Linked DNA regions of Candidatus Thiodictyon syntrophicum. The protein of the gene in region 1 interacts with the protein of each later gene in a pairwise test. Links are inferred from orthologs where the notes say so. Each region holds a gene or a part of one and is shown on either strand. Other genes may lie near its edges. The genes, in order: rlmB and THSYN_RS21630.

Region 1 (7,061 bases):
GCGGGGGGCATCGCGGGCTGGAAGCCCGCGCTCCTTTGCAGGGCGGCGGCGAGGCGGCGGAAGGGGTGCTCGCCGGGGCGCAGTTCGGCGATGGACCAGCGGGTGCCGGGGGCGGGGCCTGCGGCGATCGACCGGGTGAGGACGCCGCTGTCGAGCGCCGGCAGGAGCCCGGCGCGGACCAGGGACGACTTGCCGGAGCCCGAGGTCCCGATCACGGCCAGGAAGCGGGTCTCGGCGAGCTTGTCCAGGAGCTGGTCGACCTGGTCGTCGCGGCCGAAGAACAGGTCCGACTCGTCGCGGCGGAAGGGGCGCAGGCCGGGGTAGGGGCGGCGCGGGGTGCGGTTCGCGGGGGCGCTCATGCTGGTGCACCCGCGTTGCGGTGCGCAGTGGCGGTTGGCCGTCCGGCCTTGAGTGTCGCAGCGGCGATCCCGCGATCGGCGCGGTCTTTGGTCCGCTGCGCGGACCGAGCGCCGCGGGGACACTGCGGCGCGGTGCTATCCCCGCTCATGACTCACCCCCGGTCAGGCGCGGAACGAAGGCCCGAACACAGGCATCGGTGCAGGCGCCGACGCCCGGGACCGGATGGACCCGCATCCCCGGGGGGCGGAAGCTGATCGGCTGGGGGCCGGCGTGACACAGGTCGAGGCTTAGGGCCGGGCTGCCCTTGGGCCGGCGGGCGCCGCACTGGAGATACTCGCGCAACTGCTCGTGGACCTGCTCCACCGGGCCGTCGCGAAACAGCATCAGCACGGCGGTACACAGGCGCAGGTTGTCGCGCAGGTCGCGGCGCAGCGCGGACGGCTTGAGCCCGGGGTCGCGGTCGGCCTGGGCCATGAGGGGGATCACGTAACCCAGGCCGTGGCGTTCGCTCAGGCAGGCGGCCAGGTCGCGCACCAGGTCCGCATCGGCACTGCCGCCGTTGACCAGGACCAGTAGGAGGCGAACCAGCCCGGCGAGAGGATCGGCAGCAGCAGGCGGGCGCCGGCGAGTTGGGCGCGGATGGTGGCGGCCAGGGGTTCACCGGCGCGCATCCGCTCATAGTCGATCCAATAGCGCTCGCCCTCGGCGGTGCGGTCCAGGGCGCGCCCCAGGTGTTTGGCCAGGCGGTCGAGGAAGGTGCTCACCCACCCGGCACGGTGCCCGGCCCCCGGCGACGGGTCGGCGAACGGCTGGTCGTCGACCCAGGCGTAGCTGACGAAGAAGTGGTGGCGGGGTTCGTCCATCGTGGGTGCCGGTCGTGGTGAGGGGGGTGATGATACCCCAGGCGTCGCCGGGTGCGAGCAGAACTGATGTGGTGACCGAGATCCCGGGTACGCTGTCGTTGTCGTTGTCGTTGTCGTAATCGAATAATCCGACAACGACAACGACAACGACAACGACAACGACAACGACGCGCGGTCCGTGAGACCGTCCGGTAGCTGTAGGGTACGCGATGCGTACCCTACGGCATGTGCGTTAACACATCAGTTCTCATCGCACCCCGCCTCGCCTGGGGGGAACCGTCCGCGCGGCGGACGCGACGCGTCGCCCGGGGGCGCCTGCAACAGTCGGCGTCGTTTTCCACACAAAAAGGTTCCCCCGCCCCAAGGCTGCGGAGACTAAGATCGCACGGGCTCGGCGCTTGCGCGGTGGACTTCGGCACCAGCGACGGTGCCGCGCGGCGGACCGACACCGGGGAACTCACCGCTTGGGATCTGAGGCTCGACGGCACCGGCAATGCCCGGGTCCGCAGCGGTGAGCGACCCTATTTTCCTGCAACACATGATTGAGAAGACAAGCTCATGCACAGTGCACCAGTTATGCGGCTCATCGCGTTGACCGCTTTCGGTATGGCTTCGGCGGCGCAGGCCAACCTGATGATCGATGTCTACGAGTATGGCACCCTGGGTCAAAGTCGCTGGGTCTTCAGCGGTTCGGCTCAGTATTCCGAAAACGTCGTGGGCGGGAAGTTTGCCGGCGGCGATGTGTCGTTAATCGAGGAATGGAAAGGCGCCGGGGCTGGTTCGGACTACGTCAAGACCGGCGCGTACAACAACTACACACCCTCGCTGATCAGCGGTTCAGTGACTCTCAGCGTCACCCCGTCCGGTGGCAATATCATCCAGGGTTTGATCGACGGCCTGCATATCGACCACGATACGACGACCCCTACCTCAGGGGATGACTTTGGGGTAAGCTTGGCGGCCGTCGACATTGCCTTGTCGGCTGACGCCCTCGTAAGTTGGTCAGGCGAAGCAATCTTCAACGTCGACATCAATAAACTCAACCGCGGTACCTTTTCGTTCCTGAACTATGGGGAGGACCCCAATGTTCCCGGCCGGATCTATGGATCGCTGCCGCTCACCCTTGAGGTCCCTGAACCGGGCACCGCGGTGCTCCTGATGCTCGGCGTGACTGGCTTGGTCCGTTTCGCCGTTCGCCGCGGGACCAATCCGAAATCGCTATTAGGAACGGTCCATTAACAAGTGAAACAAGTCCATTAGGGGATGCTTGTCGGGTCGTTGTCGTTGTCGTTGTCGTAATCGAATAATCCGACAACGACAACGACAACGACAACGACAACGACGCCCGGTCCGTGAGAACGTCCGGTAGCTGTCGCTGTTAGGGTACGCGATGCGTACCCTACGACATGTGCGTTAACACCTCAGTTCTGACCGCACCCCTGCAATTCAGTGCCCCGTCCGCCGCTGCCGCACGGCCTCGAAGAGACAGACCCCCGCCGCCACCGAGACGTTGAGGCTCTCCACGGTCCCGGCCATCGGCAGCCGCACCAGCAGGTCGCAGCGCTCGCGCGTCAGGCGCCGCAGGCCGGTGCCCTCGCTGCCCATCACGAGCCCGATCGGACCCTTGAGATCCGTGCCGTAGAGGTCGCCCGCGGCCTCCCCGGCGGTCCCGATCAGCCAGATGCCGCGTTCTTTGATCTGGTCCATGGTGCGGGCCAGGTTGGTCACCTGGAGATAGGGCACCGTCTGCGCCGCCCCGCTCGCTACCTTGCACACCACCGGGGTCAGACCGACCGCGTTGTCCTTGGGGGCGATCACGGCATGGACCCCGGCGGCGTCCGCGGTGCGCAGACAGGCCCCCAGGTTGTGCGGGTCCTGGACCTCATCCAGGAGCAGCAACAGGGGCGGTCCCGCGATCTGATCCAGGATTCCGTCCAGGTCCCCCGCCAGCCGGGGGGCGGCACTGCGCACCCAGGCGAGCGCGCCCTGGTGGTTGGTGCCCTGGGCCCCCTGATCCAGTGCCGCCCGGTCGGTCTGTTTGACCGGGATGCCGGCCGCGCGGGCGAGGTCGGCCAGCTCCGCCAGCCGCCGGTCGCGTCGGCCGCGCTCCAGCCACAGCTCGCCGACCCCCTCGGCGCCGAATTTGAGCGCGCTACGCACGCTGTGGATGCCGGCGACGGGTGCCAGGTCGTTCACGGTGAATGCTCCGGTAGGAGAAAAGCCTGATCATGGCCTAATCTTAGCCCTGTCGGCCCCCGACGGGTTGGCCGCGGGCTCAGATGGGGTGTTGCCGCCTTGCCCGGACACCCTTTTAGAGGTATCGGCAAGCGCAAGGGCAGGCAGGAGTCAGCATGTTCGGCATTCGCTTCATCAAGGTCGCACCGACCGATTTCGTCATCCAGTTCAGGCGCGGTGAGCGCGTCCGTGAGGGGGCGGGGCTCGCCTTCCTGTATTTTGCGCCGACGACCTCGCTGGTCCTGATCCCGATCGGCAGTATCGAGGTGCCCTTCATCTTCGAGGAGGTGACCGCGGATTTTCAGCAGGTCACGGTCCAGGGGCAGATCACCTACCGGGTGGCGGACCCGCAGCGGCTCGCGCAGTCGATGAACTTCGCCCTGACGCCGAACGGTCGGGACTACGCATCCGAGGACGCAAGGAAGCTGCCCCAGCGGCTGGTCAATCAGGTGCAGGTCCTGACGCGCGTCGCGCTGCAGGCCCTGCCGCTGCGCCAGGCGCTCGGCCGCTCGGACGCCCTGGTCGCGGCCCTGCATCAGGGGTTGCAGGGGGCGGAGGTCGTTGCCGCCCTGGGCGTCGAGGTGCTCGGACTCTCGATCCTGGCGATCCGACCCACGCCGGAGACGGCGCGCGCGCTCGAGGCGGAGGCGCGCGAGCAGGTCCTGCGCCAGGCCGACGAGGCGATCTACGCCCGGCGCAACGCGGCCGTGGAGCAGGAGCGCTCGATCAAGGAAAACGAGCTGAACACCGAGATCGCGGTCGAGAACAAGAAGCGCCAGATCAAGGAGGCGCAGATGGAGGCGGAGAAGTCCGTGGCGCAGAAACGCCGCGAGCTGCGCGAGGCGGAGATGGCGACCCAGATCGCCCTGGAGGAGCAAAAGAAAGACCTGATCGCCCTGTCCACGGTCAACGCCCGCCAGGAGGCGGAGACCCGCGCCTATGGGGTCGCGACCGTCATGCAGGCCCTGTCCCAGACCGATCCGCGCATCCTGGAGGTGCTGACCCAGGCCCGCATGGAGCCGAACCAACTGGTCGCACTGGCCTTCAAGGAGTTGGCGGAGGGGGCGCAGCGGATCGGTCAGCTCAACATCACCCCGGACCTGCTGCGCGAGCTGATGGCGGGCAATCCGGCTGACTGATGCGGCGCTCATGATCGACCGGCTGACCGAAAACAAGATCGTCCTGATCACGCGGCGCACGCGGCTCGCGGAGCTGATCGTGCGCTTCAATACGCTCGACCAGGCGCGTTTCTATGTGGAGCACCTGGGCGCGGACTTCGCCGAATACCAGGCGGAGGACCAGTGCTATCAGGCGGCGGTGCAGGATACGCAGCACCGTCTGGAGCGGCTCGGGCGGGTGCAGGCACTGGAGCGCGCCTATGTCCCGAACTTCCTGTTCGGCGCCCGGGATACGGTCGTGGTGCTGGGGCAGGACGGGCTGGTGGCGAACGTACTCAAATATCTCGACGGACAGGTGCTGATCGGGGTCAATCCGGACCCGGCCAGGATCGAGGGGGTCCTGGTGCCCTTCCGACCCGCGGACCTGGACGCCGTGGTGCCCGCGGTGTTCGCCGACCGGCGCCCGATCCGCCGCGTCACGATGGCCGAGGCCAGACTGAACACCGGCGAGACCCTGTACGGTGTCAACGACCTCTTCATCGGTCCGCGCAGCCATACCTCGGCGCGCTATCGGCTCGGCATCGGCGACCGCGCGGAGGACCAGTCGTCGAGCGGCATCATCGTCTCCACCGGCCTGGGCGCCACGGGTTGGCTGCGTAGTATCATCTGCGGGGCGGGGGGCATCGCGGGTGCCCTGTCCGGGCACCCGCTCAAGCTCGCGTCACCCCGCTCATTCCAGTGGGACGCGGACTATCTGTATTTCTCGGTCCGGGAGCCCTGGCCGAGCCGGACCTCGGCGGCCGAGATCGCCTTCGGCAAGATCACGGCCGCCACCCCGCTGATCCTCGAGTCCCGGATGCCGGAGGGCGGGGTCATCTTCAGCGACGGGATCGAGTCCGACTTCGTGCGCTTCAACGCGGGTGCCTGTGCGACCATTAGGGTCGCCGCCAGGCAGGGGCGGCTGGTGACGTGAAGCCGGAACAGGCCCTTCGCACGCCAGAGCATTAAGCGCAAGAACCTTTTTCAGGGCGGCAGGCGTGTCCGGCGAGTCGCCGGGCGGCACGACATCCCTATCGCTTTGGCGCCCCGCCCAACACCCAACACCGGAGGACCCGCGGTGCCGAAAAAACCGTCCAAGACCACCCAGGCCAGGGGCCAGCAGCCCGAACCGGCACAACTCAAGGGCGTGGAGCGCCTGATCAAGGCCCGCGATTTCGCCTCGGCCAGCGCCCGGGCGCGCGCCCTGGTGCAGCGCTTCCCCGATCACTGCGGCGCCAACCGAATGCTGGTGGATGCCCTGTATCAGGCCGGCGGCCGGGGCGCGGCCACCCTGGCCGCCCACCAGTGGGCGCAGCGCCGGCCCAACAGCCGGGAGGCCCAGGAGGTGCTCTTCCAGCTCGCCATGGAGCGCGACTATGCCCTGCTGGCATCCCGCGCCCTTGAACGCTTGACTGACCTGGGCGCCGCGACGGAACGCTTCCATGCCGAGCCTGCGGCCTTGGCCGAAGTGCTGCAACAGCCCGACGGCTCCCAGGCGACCCTGGCGGACATGGAGCGTTTCGAGATCGGCAAGCTGCACCTGGAGGCCCAGGACTACGCCGGCGCCGCGCGTGAATTGGCCGGCGTCGCCGTGACCCCCGCACGCAACAACCGGGTGCTCGCACTCTTCCATCTGGGGCGCAGCGCGGAGGCGCTGAGCGCCGCGCTCGACGCCTGGCAACTGGACCCGGGCAACCTCTTCGCCCTGGGTTGGGCCCTGCAACTGCGCCTGTATCGGGGCGATGAGGGCGGCGCCCGGGGGCTCGCCGTCCCCCTGGCCCAGGCGTCGGCACGGCGCATCGAGGATGCCCAGGCCCAACTCGGCGCCCTGCTCCTGATCTGGGAGGACCAGGCCGCCTGGGATGCCTTCGAGCGCACCAACCAGGCCACTTGGATCGGTGAGGCGACGGGCACCCCGGAGGCCATGCGCCTCCTGTTCGGCGGAGGCGCCGCCAGCCGCCTTGGTCGCGGCGACCAGGCCCGGACCCTGTGGAAGCGCGCCCTGGACCGGCACCCGGGGCTCGCCTGCGCCGAGGAGAACCTTGCCGCCCTGAAACGCGATGGCGTGCCGCCCGCCTACCCGGCCCTGTTCGACCTGGGCCAGGTGATCCCCATCGGCGTGTTGGACAGGTTGCGCCAGGGCGGCGCCACGGGCCTCGACGCCCGGATCGACCAGTGGGGCATCAACGACGCCTATCTGGAGGCCATCTATCTGACCGGCGACGCGACCGTGCGCACCACCGTGACCTATCTGCTGCAACGCCGACTCGATCACGCGGCCCCGGCCGCCGCGGGGCCGAGCACCCGGCGGGCGGCGACCATCCTGCGCGACCTGGCCCGGCTGCCCATCGGCACCAGTCAGGAGCGTCTTGGCTTCCTCGACGCCCTGCGGAAACGCAAGTTGATCGCCGCGGGCGAGGCCGTCAAGTTCTGGGACGGTACGGCA
Region 2 (7,087 bases), 4.3 Mb from region 1 along the record:
GACTGGCCCGAACAGTTGGAGCGCGAACGCCTGGTCATGTTGCGCGCCTTTGGCCGCACGCCGCTGGGCTTCTGGCCGCCGGAGATGGCCTTCACCATGGAGATGATCCCGGCCCTGGTCGAGGCCGGCTACGAGTACCTGGTGGTGGACGGGGTGCATGTGCGCCCGGAGGACGGTATCAGCGACGTCTTTCGCCCCTACCAGGCCTGCCATGAGGGGGTCTGCATCACGGTGGTGGCGCGCGACCGCGACGTCTCCAACGCCCAGGAGAGCGGACTCGACGCCAACTGGTTCCAGAACGAGGTCCGCTGGCGCACCGGCGGATCGCCGCGCCCGCACGAGGCGCGCCTGGTCACCACCTGGTCCGATGGCGAGAACGGGGCCTGGTTCCGCCAGTCGGAGGAAGGGGCGGGCTTCTTCGGGCATTTCTTCGCCCCCTACATGGAGCACTTCCGGGGCGGCGAGTATCCGGTCACACCGGTGTCGCTCAGCGCCTATCTGACGAGCAACCCGGCGGTCGCCCGCGCGCAGGTCCAGACGGGGGCCTGGAACCTCGGTACCGGCTCCGGCTATGACTTTTCCCAGTGGGGGGGCAGCGACCAGCAGCGCACGGCCGCGGCCGCGGTCAGCGGCTTGAGCGCCCGCTACTGGGACCTGTGCGAGCGGTGGCCCGCCGGGCGCCCCCATCCGGCCCTGGAGCGCGCCCGCAGTCTGATTCTGGAGGCGCAGACCAGTTGCTTCCTGTTCTGGGGACCGGCCTGGATTCCGCTCCTCTACGAGCGCACCATCCCGGCCGCCGCGGAACTGGATGCGGCCGAGGCGTCACTGAAGTCTGCCGTCCCCGGGACCCCCGGGCATCCGCTCGGCGAGTCGGAGTCCGCGGCCCCAGTCGGCGCCCAGGCGTCGGTGTCACCACCCGCCGCGGCATCGCCGCCAGCCGCAGCCGTGGTTGCGACCACGCAGATCGCCCCCCTCCCGGACTCGACCGCGCCCGCGCCGCACCGCGGTGACGGTGGATGCGGGCCGCAACCGACGTCCGGGCGCTGACGGCCGGTGATCGACCTCGGGGGTGGGGGCGGGCGGTCCGGGTCTGAGCCCATGAGCACCGGCCCGCGGGCGCCCGCCGTGGAGGTCGCGCAGCCCGCGTGCAGCAATGAAGCCGCAGACCCGGACGCGGCGTGCGCGCTGCCGTCCGGTCCCGAACCCGATCCAGGGCCTGATCCGACGATCGGGCCTGCGGCTCCCGCCGCCGCGGCCTTGCCGCCGCGCTTCCCCGGTCGCGACCCTGGGACCGGTCTGGTCCTCTTCGGTGTCGATGGGGCACTGTGTGCACACTGGCGCCTGACGGCGAATGACCTGGAGCGGGCCGGCGGCAGCTTCCCGGGCGAGGGCGGTCGGCCGTGGCCGGTGGTGCGGCTGCGGCGGGTCCGCCCCGGCGGGGGCGCCGATCCGGTGGACCAGGCCGAGCTGGGCGCCGTCGTGCGCGCGGGCGCCGGGGAGACGCGATTCCAGGTCGCGGCGGATCACGGGCTCTATCACGCGGAGCTTGGCCTGACCAATGGGGACGGCGGCTGGTTGATGCTGGCCCGCTCCAACGCGCTGGACAACGTCTCCCAGGTCGGGGTGGACCTGGCGCGGCTGGAGGCGGCCCCGCCGAGGGTCCTGACTGCCCCGGTTCCCCCATCGCCCCCCCCGCCGGTTACCCCGTTGCCGCTGGCGGCGGCGGTGACTGCGCCCCTGGTCTGCCTCACCACCGACGACCAGGAGCCGGCACTCAGGCCGGGGTCCGCGGTTTCCCTGACGGGGTCCTTTCCGCTGGTGGAGCGTTGCGCGCCCCCGCCTTGGGCGCCGGCCCCGGCGCCTGCGACCACGGGGGCGGCCCCGTGGCATGGACCCGCGCCGTCGGTCGCGCTCGACGCGGCCCCCGGGGCGGTGCAAGGGGAGTCCGCGGGATTGCAGCTGATGCTCGGGTTGTTACCCCTGGCCCCCGAGCTCACGCTCCCGCTCGCGCCCATCCCCGCGGCCCGGCACCAGGACGGATGGACCCCGCCGACCTCCGCGCCGGGGCCGCGTCAGCCCGCCTTGGAGGGTCGGCCGCTGCGCCTGCCGGCCCCCGGCGAGCCGGCGGAGGGTCCGGACCTACCCGCCGCGGCGCCACCCGGCGCGCTCGACCTGGGCCCCGCCGGTCCGGCCCAGCCCGCGCCGGTCTTCATGGCCCCCGGCTGGTCCTTGACCTATGAACAGGCCCCGCTGCGGCGCACCGGCCTGGAGCTGGAGGCGCAACTGCGTATCACCGGGCAGGCAGCACCCGGGACCCTGGTCGATCTCTTCGGCCACCCCTTCCGGGTCGGTCCCGGGGGGCGCTTCCAATTGGTCGTGCGGGTGGATGATCCGTCCCTCCTGCGCATGGCATTGTTTCTCAACCCGCCGCCCGAGCTGACCCTGACCAGGGACGACTGAGGCGTTTGCGCTGTGACGGAAAAACCGCATCATCTAGTGCCTGTAAGGCCCCAGTGACCACAACATCTGGGCACAGCGCAAATGCCTCCGACTGAGGTCGGCGTTCGGTCAGGACCCCCAGCGGGTATACTTACCGGCTTAGCGGATCGATGTCAGGGTCTTTCTTGGATAAATACCGCGCCAGGAACAAGCTAAACACGGACACAATCGTTGTCGTTGTCGGCCTCGATCCTAGTCCCGGCCACTGGGAGCGCCGCACCCCAGTGCGGCGCGATCTCGCTGGCGACCGCTGCGTTGCGCGCTGCGGACAGGCCGGGCCGCACTGGGGTGCGGCGCTCCCAGTCGGTCGGCCTGAAGGCCGACCGACACACCACGGTGGCCGGAACGATGAGCGAGGCCTACAACGACAACGACAACGATAACGATAACGATAACGACAACGACAACGAGATTGGCGCAAGTTGCATTCTCTAATAGACGTGTTTAACTTATTAGTGAACCGTTCCTAACCCGGCGGCGGTCACGGCCGCCACCCACTCACGAGCCATCCCAAAGGGGGCAGGGCGCATGTACATCGCCATGGTCAGCGCCGAGTGCGCGCCGATCGCCAAGGCCGGCGGTCTCGGGGACTTCGTCCAGGGTCTGGCCCGAGAGTTGTCGATTCGGGGCAATCAGGTCGAGATCTTCCTTCCTAAGTACGACAGCCTGCGCTTCGATCGCATCTGGGGCCTGACCAAGGTCTATGAGGGTCTGTGGGTGCCCTATTACGACCAATGGGTCCATTGTGACGTGGAATACGGTGAGGTCGACGGACTCAAGTGCTACTTCATCGACGAGCACGCCCGGGAGAACTTCTTCCGGCGCGGCAAGATCTACGGGGAGCCGGACGACGCCAACCGGTTCGCCTTCTACTGCCGGGCGGTGCTGGAGTTCATGCTGAAATCCGGCCGCCACCCGGACGTGATCCACTGCAACGACTGGCAGACCGGCCTGATCCCGGTGCTGCTCTATGAGATTTACCAGGGCCTGGGGATGAAGCACACCCGTGTCTGCTACACCCTGCACAATATGGGGCACCAGGGCGTGACGGGGGATTCCATCCTGCGCCAAGTGGGCCTCAAGCCCGAGCGTATGATGGTCATGGAGCGGATGCTCGACCCCGTCAATCACCGGGCAGTGAACCTGATGAAGGGCGGGATCGTGTTCTCCAACTTCGTCACCACCGTCTCGCCGCGCTACGCCTGGGAGATCCAGCATACCGACCAGGGGATGGGGCTCCAGGGGCTGCTCCAGTATTACGACCGCAAGTTCGGCGGCGTCCTGAACGGCATCGACTATTCGGTGTGGAACCCGGAACTGGACCCCCACCTCCCCCAGCCCTACGGCCCCGATACCCTGCCGCAAAAGGCCGCCAGCAAAAAGGCCCTGCGTCAGCGCCTGGGTCTGGCTGACGTCTTCAAACCGATCATCACGGTGGTGAGCCGTCTGGACCGCCAGAAGGGGGTGGACCTGATCCGCCGGGCCATCTACTTCTCGCTGGAGAGCGGCTGCCAGTTCGTACTCCTGGGTTCGGCCCCGGAGCCGGCGGTGAATGAGCGGTTCTGGGGCATCAAGCGCGAAATGGACTCAAACCCCGACTGTCACCTGGAACTGACCTATGACGAGGAACTGTCGCACCTGATCTATGGCGGGTCCGACATGATCCTGATCCCCAGCGTCTATGAGCCCTGCGGCCTGACGCAGATGATCGCCATGAAATACGGCGTGGTCCCCATCGTGCGCCGGGTCGGCGGTCTGGCCGACACCGTATTCGATGCCAACTATTCGGACCGGCCCTTCGAGGAGCGCAATGGCTATCTCTTCGACGAACTGACGGAGAGTGCCCTGGAGGCCGCCATGGGCCGCGCCATCGGCCTGTGGTTCCGCTTCCCCGAATACTTCCGGCAGTTGCGCGTCAACGGCATGCGCGCCGATAACTCCTGGAACCGGCCGGGGCAATCGTACCTCGATATCTATCACCATCTGCGCAACTGAGTGACGCGTCAAGAACAAGCACAATCGTTGTCGTTGTCGTTGTCGTTGTCGAAATCGTAATCGGAGAAGCGACATAGTTTGGCGTGAGAGAGAATCCGTGGCGCTAAGATAATCTCGACAACGACAACGACAACGACAACGACAACCAACGACCGCGACGACGATTTATTTCTGACTCGTTACTAATCCTGTCCATTTATTCTCAAGCCGCTGTCGATGTCGCGGTTTGATTCCGTATTATCCGCTGCTACGGCTACCAGAACTCCATGTGCCGCTCAATCCCAGATACCCCCACTCTTCCCCAGGCACTCTATCGCGCCGACCAGGTCCGCGCCCTGGACCGCACTGCCATCGAGGTCCACGGCATCCCCGGGATCGAGTTGATGAACCGGGCTGGGAGCGCCGCCTATGCGCTGCTGCGCACCCGCTGGCCGCAGCTCAAGCGCCTGACGGTCCTCGCGGGCCTCGGCAACAACGGCGGCGACGGTTATGTCATCGCCCGGCTGGCGCGGGCGGACGGTATGACGGCGACGGTGCTTCAGCTCGGCGACAGCGATCGGGTCGGCGGCGACGCCGCGCTGGCCTTGGCCGCCTACCGGGAGGCCGGCGGTCCGATCGAACCCTTCGACGCCCTCCCCGCGCAACCGGGTGTCATCGTCGATGCGCTCTTCGGCACCGGTCTCGACCGCCCGGTTACAGGCCCCTGGGCCGCGGCCATCGCGGCGGTCAACGCAAGCGGTGCGCCGGTGCTGGCCATCGATATCCCCTCCGGACTCCAGTCGGACACCGGCGCCGTGCTCGGGATCGCCGTGCGCGCCGCCGCGACCATCAGCTTCATCGGCCTCAAACAGGGCCTCTTTACCGGGGCCGGACCGGACCAGTGCGGCGCCGTCCATTTCAGTGACCTGGGCGTCCCCGCAACCGTCTACGCCACGCAAACCCCATCCGCCTGCCGCATCGACTGGTCCCCGGAGTCCGCAAGCCTGCAACCGCGGCGACGCACCGCCAACAAGGGCGACTTCGGCCATGTGCTCATCATCGGCGGTGCCCCCGGCATGTCCGGCGCCGCCCGCCTGGCCGCTGAGGCGGCCCTGCGCGCCGGGGCCGGACTGGTCACGGTCGCCACCCACCCGGACCACGCCGCCCTGCTCAACCTCACCCGCCCGGAACTCATGGTCAGTCCGGTCGCGGACCCCGCGGCACTGGATGCATTGGTCGCGCGGGCCACGGTCATCGCCATCGGCCCCGGCCTGGGCCGCGCCGACTGGGGCCGTCGACTCTGGGAGCGGGCACGGCTGAGCGGCAAGCCGCTGGTGGTCGACGCCGATGCGCTGAATCTCCTGGCCGAATCGCCCGCGACCAACCCGGACTGGGTCCTGACCCCCCACCCCGGCGAGGCCGGACGCCTGCTCGGGTGCGGCACGGCCGCGGTCGGCGCCGACCGCTTCCAGGCCGTACGCGAGATCCAGCGGCGCTACGGCGGGGTGGTGGTCTTGAAAGGCGCCGGCACCCTGATCCAGGGCGAGCCCCAGCACCCGCCCGCGGTCTGCACCGACGGCAACCCCGGGATGGCCACCGCCGGTGCCGGGGACGTGCTGACCGGCGTGATCGCCGCCCTATTGGCTCAAAGCCGCGCCTTGGGACTCGACGCGCGGCAGGCGGCCGGTCTCGGTGTCTGTCTCCACGCGGCGGCCGGCGACCGCGCCGCCCGGGACGGCGAGCGGGGGCTGATCGCCGGCGACATCCTCGCCGCCCTGCGCCCGGTCGCAAACAGGGTCGCCGCCGGCCTATACGAGGTGGGGGAGGGCTGATGCAGATCCTGCTGCCCGACGCCGAGTCCCAGACCGCCTTCGGCGCCCGTCTGGCCGCCGCCCTGCCCAGCCAGTTCGTGATCTACCTGCACGGGGATCTCGGCACCGGCAAGACCACCCTGGCCCGCGGCATCCTGCGCGGCCTGGGCCACCAGGGCGCCGCCCGCAGCCCCACCTATACCCTGATCGAACCCTATGAGATCGGCCCCCGCCGGGTCTATCACCTCGACCTCTACCGGCTTGCCGATCCCGAAGAACTCGAATACCTGGGGCTGCGCGACCTGCTCGGCGACGCGGCCCTGTGGCTGGTGGAATGGCCCGAGCGTGGGGCAGGGCTGTTGCCGGCGGCGGATTTGAGTATCGGGATCGAATACCTTCCTGATGGGCGGAGACTGACCCTTAGCCTGCACGGTGAGGCGGGGCAAGGCCTGGTCGAGCGGTTGGGTCTGGGGATATAGCGGCGTCGTGGCGGAGGCTGCCTCGCGGGATTCTTACCGCGGCTGGGCCGGTTGCGCCCTGACGCACCCAAGGTGGGCCTTGATCATGACTCCGGCCACCCTGCCGGACGGGAGGTCGCTGGTCCGCACAGCGGACCCTACAGGGGCGGTCGTAGGGTCCGCTGTGCGGACCACAGACGTAGTCGTTGGCTGATGGGTCGGGATTATAATCAAGGCCGCAAGGTGCAACGAGAAGGTGCGTCCAGACCGTTGATCAGAAAAAGGAAAATTTCTTGATTGCGCAAGGCATCCGGGCCTATGGCGTAGTTCGTCCGCCGAATGGCG

Evidence for each region.
Region 2: the proteins of rlmB (region 1) and THSYN_RS21630 interact in binary tests that used the Escherichia coli proteins (3 or more experiments, as listed by UniProt). The link is inferred for Candidatus Thiodictyon syntrophicum from one-to-one orthologs.

Annotation. Positions count from the first base shown.
Region 1 is NZ_CP020370.1:837,909-844,969, forward strand. What follows is about bases 1,545-4,409. They hold rlmB (23S rRNA (guanosine(2251)-2'-O)-methyltransferase RlmB), read right to left. Parts: upstream 3,420-4,409; coding sequence 2,670-3,419; downstream 1,545-2,669. Other genes in these bases: THSYN_RS33400 (hypothetical protein), read left to right, coding at 1,629-1,769; THSYN_RS03660 (PEP-CTERM sorting domain-containing protein), read left to right, coding at 1,782-2,462; THSYN_RS03670 (SPFH domain-containing protein), read left to right, coding at 3,575-4,409. Outside these bases: THSYN_RS03645 (nSTAND1 domain-containing NTPase), read right to left, coding at 1-359; THSYN_RS03650 (hypothetical protein), read right to left, coding at 505-894; THSYN_RS03655 (toll/interleukin-1 receptor domain-containing protein), read right to left, coding at 870-1,223; more of THSYN_RS03670, read left to right, coding at 4,410-4,597; THSYN_RS03675 (diacylglycerol kinase catalytic domain-containing protein), read left to right, coding at 4,608-5,549; THSYN_RS03680 (tetratricopeptide repeat protein), read left to right, coding at 5,694-7,061. UniProt on the Escherichia coli protein: Specifically methylates the ribose of guanosine 2251 in 23S rRNA.
Region 2 is NZ_CP020370.1:5,126,391-5,133,477, reverse strand. Bases 4,142-7,032 are described here. They hold THSYN_RS21630 (NAD(P)H-hydrate dehydratase), read left to right. Parts: upstream 4,142-4,760; coding sequence 4,761-6,305; downstream 6,306-7,032. Other genes in these bases: tsaE (tRNA (adenosine(37)-N6)-threonylcarbamoyltransferase complex ATPase subunit type 1 TsaE), read left to right, coding at 6,305-6,763; THSYN_RS21635 (glycogen synthase), read left to right, coding at 4,142-4,494. Outside these bases: THSYN_RS21650 (polysaccharide deacetylase family protein), read left to right, coding at 1-1,047; THSYN_RS21645 (hypothetical protein), read left to right, coding at 1,099-2,460; THSYN_RS21640 (hypothetical protein), read left to right, coding at 2,671-2,934; more of THSYN_RS21635, read left to right, coding at 3,028-4,141. UniProt on the Escherichia coli protein: Bifunctional enzyme that catalyzes the epimerization of the S- and R-forms of NAD(P)HX and the dehydration of the S-form of NAD(P)HX at the expense of ADP, which is converted to AMP.